2 regions of the Paraburkholderia sp. GV068 genome follow, and region 2 is predicted to be linked to the other one. Evidence: predicted binding sites of a transcription regulator. Region 2 holds the regulator's gene; the other holds the start of a gene.
What was found. Region 2 encodes LexA, which represses DNA repair genes until DNA is damaged. Its sites were predicted from a motif close to ACTGTATNNNNATACAGT; they were not measured.
Positions count from the first base shown of each region.

Region 1 (4,422 bases), on a different contig from region 2:
TGCTTGGCGAGCGCGGCCTGCACCCAGTCGCGCACGGCATTGCGCGCGACTTCCGTCACTTCCACCGGCGTGAAGATCTGTCCGGACATGCGGTTTTCGGCGCGCGCGAGCGCAAGCAGTTGCGTGACGAGCCGCGCCGCGTGCTCCGAACTCGTCGCGATCTGCTCGAGCGAGCGATGCACTTCCGCCGACGCGTCTTGCCGCAGCGCCAGCTCGGCCTGAGTGCGCAGGCCGGCGAGCGGCGTTTTCATCTGATGCGCGGCGTCGGCGATAAAGCGCTTTTGCAGCTCCATGTTCTGCTCAAGACGCGTCAGCAGATCATTGAACGACGTGACGAGCGGCTCGATTTCCGGCGGCGCGCGACGCGCCTCGAGCGGCGACAGATCGTCGGGCCGACGCGCGCGGATGTGCGCCTGCAGCGCGTGCAGCGGCGCGAGGCCGCGCGAAAGGCCGAACCACACGAGCAGGATCGCGAGCGGCAGGATCACGAACTGCGGCAGGATCACGCCTTTGATGATGTCGTTGGCGAGCTGGCTGCGTTTGTCGAGCGTCTCGGCGACCTGCACGAGCACCGGCTCTGCGCCGGGCGTCTGCGGGAATTCGACCGTCGTATAGGCCACGCGGATGTCGTTGCCGCGCAGCATGTCGTCCCGGAAAGCGACAAGGCCCGGTTGCGGCCGGTCGTCTTCGTGCGGCAGCGGCATGTCGCGCTCGCCCGCCACCAGCTCGCCCCGCGTGCCGAGCACCTGATAGAAAACACTGTCGACGTTGTCCGTCCGCAAAAAGTCGCGCGTGGAATCGGGCAGCGTCAGTTCGGCCACGCCGTTGACCGGATGAATCTGCCGAGCGAGCACGTAGGCGTCGGTTTCCAGCGCGCGGTCGAACGGCCCGTTCGCGATCGATTTGGCGACCAGATACGTGACCGCGAGGCTCATTGGCCAGAGCAGCAGCAAAGGCGCGAGCATCCAGTCGAGAATTTCGCCGAATAGCGAGCGGGGGCGCGCCTCGGCGGCGGCTTCGGTTTCGTCGGGCGGGGCGAACGGATTGGCGTAGCGCTCGTCGCGCGCCTCGTCGAGGTCCGCCGCGCGGGCCGTCGCGCGATCTGCGCGTGCGGACATGATGTGCTCTATTTGTAGTGGTGACTCGCCGGCATTCCTCCGGCCGGCGTTGACGGCGATGGTGCCGGTTCGGGCTCGGCGGGTGTGGTTGCCGCGGCATTCGCGCCGGCATTCGCACTCGCATTCGCACTCGCACTCGCATTCGCACTCGCACTCGCATTCGCGGGCGCGACCGCTTTCTCGAGGCAGTAGCCGAGCCCTCGCACGGTGATGATGCGCACGCCGCTCGGCTCGATTTTCTTGCGCAGCCGGTGCACGTAGACCTCGATTGCGTTGTTGCTGACTTCCTCGCCCCATTCGCAAAGATGGTCGACGAGCTGTTCCTTCGAAACCAGCCGGCCGATCCGTTGCAGCAGCACTTCGAGAAGACCCAGTTCGCGCGCGGACAGGTCGATCACCTGATCGTTGATATAGGCGATCCGGCCCACCTGATCGAAGCCCAGCGAACCGTGCCGCACGATCGTCGGACCGCCGCCCGCGCCGCGCCGCGTGAGCGCGCGCACACGCGCTTCGAGTTCGTTAAGGGCAAACGGTTTAGCCATGTAGTCGTCCGCGCCGAGGTCTAGGCCCTTGACGCGTTCGTCGACGCTGTCCGCGGCGGTCAGAATCAGCACCGGCAGGTTCGAATTGCGCGCGCGCAGGCGGCGCAGCACTTCGAGCCCGGACATGCGCGGCAGGCCGAGATCGAGAATCAGCAGATCGAAACTTTGCATCGACAGCGCGGTGTCGGCCTCGACGCCGCTCTTCACGTGATCCACGGCATAGGCCGATTGGCGGAGTGATCGAACGAGACCGTCCGCGAGTATGCTGTCGTCTTCGGCAATCAGAATTCGCATGATGCGCCAGCTCAGGGCCTTGGCCGGCACCTCGGGTGTCCCCGCGGCGCACAGCGGTCTCCGAATCATTGTGGGTGGTTGGGCGGCGCGACAGTAAAAATGCGCGTTCGCATCAGAATCACGCTTGCCAAAACCACTGTTTTTTTATACAGTGTCTGAGTTTCGTGTGCTGTCCTTCAAAACTGGACGACACATCTGCCTCAGACGCCGTTCATCATAGCAAAGGACGATTCATGGAAGAAAGCAAGAAAGGCTCGGCTGGACTGACTGCTGAAAAGAGCAAGGCACTCGCTGCCGCCCTCGCGCAGATCGAAAAGCAGTTCGGCAAAGGGTCGGTCATGCGGCTCGGCGCAGGTGAGGTAGTCGAAGACATCCAGGTCGTTTCCACCGGATCGCTCGGCCTCGACATCGCGTTGGGCGTCGGCGGTTTGCCGCGTGGCCGCGTGGTCGAAATCTATGGTCCGGAGTCGTCGGGTAAGACCACGCTGACGCTGCAAGTCATCGCCGAAATGCAGAAGATCGGCGGCACGGCAGCGTTTATCGACGCGGAACACGCGCTCGACATTCAATACGCAGGCAAGCTCGGCGTGAACGTGAACGACCTGCTGGTGTCGCAGCCGGACACGGGCGAGCAGGCGCTGGAAATTGCCGACGCACTGGTACGCTCGGGCTCGATCGACATGATCGTGATCGACTCGGTCGCGGCGCTCGTGCCGAAGGCTGAAATCGAAGGCGAAATGGGCGACTCGCTGCCGGGTCTGCAAGCGCGTCTTATGTCGCAAGCGCTGCGCAAGCTCACGGGCACGATCAAGCGCACCAACTGCCTCGTGATCTTCATCAACCAGATCCGCATGAAGATCGGCGTGATGTTCGGTAATCCGGAAACCACCACCGGCGGTAATGCGCTGAAGTTCTATGCGTCGGTGCGTCTGGACATTCGCCGCATTGGCTCGATCAAGAAGAACGACGAAGTGATCGGCAACGAAACGCGCGTGAAGGTGGTCAAGAACAAGGTTTCGCCACCGTTCCGCGAGGCGATCTTCGACATTCTGTACGGCGAGGGTATTTCGCGTCAGGGCGAAATTATCGACCTGGGCGTGCAGGCCAAAATCGTCGACAAGGCCGGCGCGTGGTACAGCTATAGCGGTGAGCGGATCGGCCAGGGCAAGGACAATGCGCGTGAATTCCTGCGCGAAAATCCGGACATTGCTCGTGAGATCGAGAACCGCATCCGCGAATCGCTGGGTGTGAATGCAATGGCCGAGGCAGTGACCGGCGCAGGCGCAGAAGTCGCGGACGAAGAGTAACCACTACGTGATACGCAAGGGCCGGCCATTGTCCAATTCTGGACGCAACGTGGGCGGCCCGCGTAATGACGGGAGCGATTCGCCCGAACGTTCGGCGCACGCGGATCTATCCGAAACATCGGATCGCTTTGATCCGTTCGATCGGCCTGAATCGTTCGACGCACACGATCGCGCCGCAGGCCGTGGCCCGCGGCGCGCGCTGTCTTCAAGCCAGCCCGACCAGTCCGCTGAGCCTACCTACACGCGCTCGAGTGAGTCGCGCGGCTCACGCAACTCGCGCGGCTCGCTTCGTTCGCACGGGGCAGGCCGCTTAGGTAACTCCGGCAGCACCTCACGCAGCACATCTGCCTCAGACCAAACACCCGGCGACGCAGATCCCGCCCCAAGCGAAGCAAAAAAATCCCAACGCCCAGCACGTTCGCTCAAAGGACGCGCGCTCGGCTATCTATCGCGCCGCGAGTACAGCCGCAGCGAACTTGCACGCAAGCTGAAGCCCTTCGTCGAAGAAAACGATTCGCTCGAGACGCTGCTCGACACGCTCGAAGCCGAAAACTGGCTATCCGATTCCCGCTTCGCCGAAAGCCTGATTCATCGTCGTTCGTCGCGGCTGGGTGCAAGCCGCATCGTTGGCGAATTGAAGCAACACGCGGTGGATCGCACGCTCGTCGACGAAGCGAGCGCTCAATTACGCGAAACGGAACTGGCGCGCGCCCAGGCCGTATGGCGCAAGAAGTTCGGTCAGCTTCCGGAGACCGCGGCTGAGCGCGCGAAGCAGGCGCGCTTTCTCGCGTCGCGCGGTTTTTCTGGCGCGACGATCGGCAAAATCCTCAAAGGTATCGACGAAGAATGGAGCAGTGAATAACGGTGAAGGGCGCGGAATGACGCGAAACGGCGGAAAGTGCCGCGAAGCGCCAGAACCAGGACAAGCGCCAGAAGCACCACAAGTCCCACCAAACCGCATCACCCGCACTAACGCTTCAACGCAACCTTCCCACCACCAACTCCAGCCATAACCCCACCCATAACCGGCCAGCAGGCCGTCCCCGCCGCATTCCGGGCTGTCCCGAATACCCAGTATGCTAAAATTCACGCGTTTTCCAATTCGGCCTTTCCTTTCCGCATGCCGCTTTCCTCGTCAGTGCCCCGTCAATTGCGCCATCG
Region 1 is NZ_QBUB01000008.1:120,592-125,013, forward strand. Features, by position in the region: gene C8K18_RS17835 (sensor histidine kinase) at 1-1,118, opposite strand, end outside; gene C8K18_RS17840 (response regulator transcription factor) at 1,127-1,954, opposite strand; gene recA (recombinase RecA) at 2,188-3,261, shown strand; gene recX (recombination regulator RecX) at 3,269-4,123, shown strand; gene C8K18_RS17855 (DUF2889 domain-containing protein) at 4,382-4,422, shown strand, end outside.
Region 1: the regulator LexA is predicted to act here: its motif matches at 2,090-2,107, upstream of recA (recombinase RecA).

Region 2 (4,422 bases):
TGCGCGCCGCTCAGGCCAAAGTAGCGGCCGAAGACCAGCAGGTTCTCGCGGACGGTGAAGTCCGGGTCGAGGTTATCGAACTGCGGCACGACGCCGACGCGTGCCCGCGCTACGCGCGCGCGGCCTGGAATCGGCTCGCCGCACAGATGGATCGCGCCGGCGTCCGGCGCGGCGATGCCGAGCAGCATGCGCAGCGTGGTCGTCTTGCCCGCGCCGTTTGGTCCGAGCAGGCCAAAACATTCGCCGGTGTCGACGTGAAACGACAGTCCGTCGACTACCTTCTTTTCGCCGTAGCTTTTTTCAACCTGATCGAACTGGATGGCGGTATCGGGCATGAATGAGATCGACGTCATGGAAAAGGCGCGAATGGCCGGGAAGGCTGCTCATTCTAGGCCATCGGCTGCGAACGGGTGGCCGCTGCGGCGCGCGGTCGGAGCCGCTTCTTGCACCGCCGCATGAACGCCGCCGACGCTGTCGCAACGGCGCGAAGCTCGCATGCACAGGGCAGGGGCATGCACGAGTCGCACTTAGCGTTTTCCATCCCTTGCAAGCTGAATTGCGGCGCACCATGATTAACTCAGACCGCGCTTTTGCGGAAAGGGGAAATACCATGGCGAGCTACCAGAAAATCCTGCTGTGCTACGACGGCTCGCGTGAAGGCCGCAAAGCGCTGCGCTGCGGCGCCGATCTTGCGCTGGACCTCAAAGCGGAAACGCATCTGCTCTCGGTCGTGGACATGCGCTCGAGCATCGCGCAAAGCGCGGGCCTGCTGACCGACGTCGCGTGCGGCAGCTTCGAAAAGACCGCGCGGGACATCCTGCAAGAAGGCGTGGACTGGCTGACGGAGCGCGGCGTGCGGGCTCAAGGGCACTTTGCGTTCGGCCATCCGATCGACGAGATCGCCAATCTGGCCAATGAACTGCATGTCGACCTCGTAGTGGTCGGCCACCGCTGCCGCACCGGCTTGTCCCGATGGTGGATGGGCGCGGGCAACACGCCGCTGCTCGATCGCGTGTCGTGCAGTATCCTGGTGGCGTGTTCATCGGCGCAGGAGCAGCAGCAAGAGGCGGCCTGAGCACACGGCTCGCGCTTGCGACCTTCGCGGCGCGAGTGCGGCTGTCGAATTCGCGAACTTCAACGCCCAAGCGCCGCGCTCCCGCTCACTCGTTCAGATTGACCGCGGCCAGCTTCCATGTGAACAGGCCTTCGCGCAGGAAGATCGCGGAGTAACGCGCGTCGCCGGCGCCGTGCTGGTATGTAACGACGAATTCGTTGATGCCGCGATAACCGGCGGTGGTTTCCGGCGGCTGCGGCGGCGTGGCGCCATGCGCCGCGTTGCCTTCTCCACCGGAGTTGGCGCCATTGCCGGCTCTTTGATCCGCGCCGCTTTGATCCGCGCTATTAGCGCTGCCCGGCGCTGCCGGCGCAGGTCCATTTGCCGCAGCCGGATTGCTCGCAGCCGGCGGCGCGGGCGGCCGTTCGCCCGGTACGCCGCGCGGCGGCATGCCGTTGAGCAACGCGGCCACGCCGTCGGGCGTCGCATACGCATCGACTAGCGGGCCGATCAATGCGACGCCGATCATCGCGCCGATCGCGGCCAATGGGTTGCCGTTTCCGCGCGAGTCGAGCCGCCGCGTCAGCAAACCCGTCACCTGCTGCTTGAGGCTTTCGCGCAACGCCGGGAAATCGACGTACTGATTCACCGTCTGCGCGTCGCGCGCGTCGGCGGCGCGTTTGAGGTTGTTGAGCGCGATATACGGCGATGCATAGCCAAAGCCCAAGCCGGCGATTATCGCGATGACGATCAGCGCGACGACAAGCGGACGAGCACCGCGCTTCTTGCGTATTGATACTGCTGCCATGGGCCGGGATTCTCCATCAGGTGAGATCGAACGTGGACCGGCGTTGCGCCGAAACGATCCCCACTCATGATTCCCGTTCGATGCGACGAACGACGTTTCCCGCAACGCGCCCGCACACCTTACCGCACATCAGGACTCGAACACCGCGCCCTGGACGTTGGTTTCGTCGGCGATGCAACGGTCGATCATTCTGCACACCGCGTCCATGGTGCCGACCATGATGAGCCGCGACGGCCCGTGATAAACCCGCACCGGCGCGCGACGCGCCGGCTCCGCGGTGTTGAGCCCGGAATTCAGCGACACCCGCGCGAACGCCGGCAACGACGACGGCAACAAAGACGCCTGTAAGGATGACGAAGCGGCATGCGCACCGGAGCCGTTCACCGGCGAATCGAACAGCGACGCAGTGGCGGCCGTGGATGCTTCAATCAGTGAGCAGGGCACCAGCTTGCGCAGATGGCGCAAACGGCCGAACTGGCGAAACGGCAACAGGCGGGCAAGGCGTTCCATGAGGCTCTCCGGGCGATTCAACGTGTGTGCTGCGGTAGTGAGTGGCAGGCGAGGGTTGATCCGCCTGTGTACGGTGTACTGACAGGCGACCAACCCGGCAGGCGCGATCAGAACTCGCCGGGGCGAATCAGACCGACAGCAATGCCTTCCAGCGCGAAGTCCGCACTGCCTGTCTCAACGAAGATGTTTTCGTAATCGGGGTTCTCGGCGATCAGCTCGATACCGTTCGGCCGGCGCTTCAGGCGCTTGACCGTGACGTCGTCGCCGAGGCGGGCAATGATGATCTGGCCGTCTTTCGCCTCGCTTCTTTTCTGCACCGCGAGCAGATCGCCGTCGAAGATGCCCGCGTCGCGCATGGACAGGCCGCGCACCTTCAGCAGGTAGTCGGGCTTGCTCGAGAACAGCGCCGGGTCGCACGCATAGTGCTGCGCGATATGTTCCTGCGCGAGGATCGGGCTACCGGCCGCGACCCGCCCGATGAGCGGCAGCGACAGTTGCATGATGCTCGGATGCGGCAGCGTGAACTGATGCTGGGTGCCGTCCTGTCCGAAGTCCTGGCTGGGCAGCAGACGGATGCCGCGCGACGCGCCGGCGGCGAGTTCGATCACGCCCTTGCGGGCAAGCGCCCGCAAATGCTCTTCGGCCGAGTTGGCAGAGCTGAAGCCCAGCTCGGCGGCGATCTCCGCGCGGGTGGGCGGAAAGCCGGTGCGTTCGATCGCCCGGCGGATCAGATCGAAAACCTGCTGCTGTCGTGCGGTGAGTTTTGTCATGGCGCCACTGTATGTATGAACAGGTGACTGTATTTTTATACAGTATTCGGCGCAATTCAAGCTTTACTTTAAGTTCGCGCTCAAGCACCGCGCTGCAACGTCGTCAATCGACGTCAAAACATCGGTTTGCATGCCGCAACGCCTTGTCTGGCTGCCATTACCACTTTTGCGTATTAAAAAATGAGGAAACATTATTTTTAATGATGAAAGCCCTTCGATAGACTGGCCTCCAGTCGCGCTCATGTGCACGTGACCCGACGCAAAACAACACCACTCGCAGCTTTAGCGGACCAACACGCGGAGAACAGGACATGAATCATCGGAACACGGGGCGGGCACGGACTACCCATAAGGCGCGGAGCATCATCGCCGCGCTCGCATTCGGCGCGGCGGCCGCGCTCGGCGTAATTGGCACAATCGGCCAGGCGCAAGCCGCCGACAACACGCTGCTGAACGTTTCCTACGACCCGACCCGCGAGCTCTATCAGGACGTGAACCAGGCGTTCGGCAAGGAGTGGAAGGCGAAGACCGGCGAAACCATCACGTTCAAGCAGTCGCATGGCGGCTCGGGCGCGCAGGCTCGCTCGGTGCTCGACGGCCTGCAGGCCGACGTCGTGACGCTTGCGCTCGCCTACGACATCGACGCGCTCGCCAACAAGGGCTTGATCGACAAGAACTGGCAGAAGCGCCTGCCCGACAACGCATCGCCTTATACGTCGACGATCGTGTTCCTGGTGCGCAAGGGCAACCCCAAGCACATTAAGGATTGGGACGATCTGACGAAGCCGGGCGTGTCGATCGTGACGCCGAATCCGAAGACCTCGGGCGGCGCGCGCTGGAACTACCTGGCCGCGTGGGCGTACGCCGCGCATCAGCCGGGCGGCAACGACCAGAAGGCCAAGGAATTCGTCGGCAAGCTCTACAAGAATGCGGGCGTGCTCGATTCGGGCGCGCGCGGCGCGACCACCAGCTTCGTGCAACGCGGGATCGGAGACGTGCTGATCGCGTGGGAAAACGAGGCGTTCCTGTCGATCAAGGAATTCGGCACGGACAAGTTCGAAATCGTCGTGCCGTCGGTGAGTATTCTGGCCGAGCCGCCGGTCGCGGTGGTGGACAAGGTCGTCGACAAGCACGGCACGCGCAAGCTCGCCGAGGCGTATCTAAACTTCCTGTACAGCCAGGAAGGCCAGGAAATCGCCGCGAAGAACTTCTACCGTCCGCGTTCGAACAAGGTGCCGGCCGAGTTGACCGCGAAGTTTCCGAAGCTGAAGCTCTACACG
Region 2 is NZ_QBUB01000005.1:106,866-111,287, forward strand. Features, by position in the region: gene nodI (nodulation factor ABC transporter ATP-binding protein NodI) at 1-335, opposite strand, end outside; gene C8K18_RS12625 (universal stress protein) at 611-1,075, shown strand; gene C8K18_RS12630 (DUF2939 domain-containing protein) at 1,161-1,862, opposite strand; gene C8K18_RS12635 (hypothetical protein) at 1,992-2,372, opposite strand; gene lexA (transcriptional repressor LexA) at 2,480-3,142, opposite strand; gene C8K18_RS12645 (sulfate ABC transporter substrate-binding protein) at 3,454-4,422, shown strand, end outside.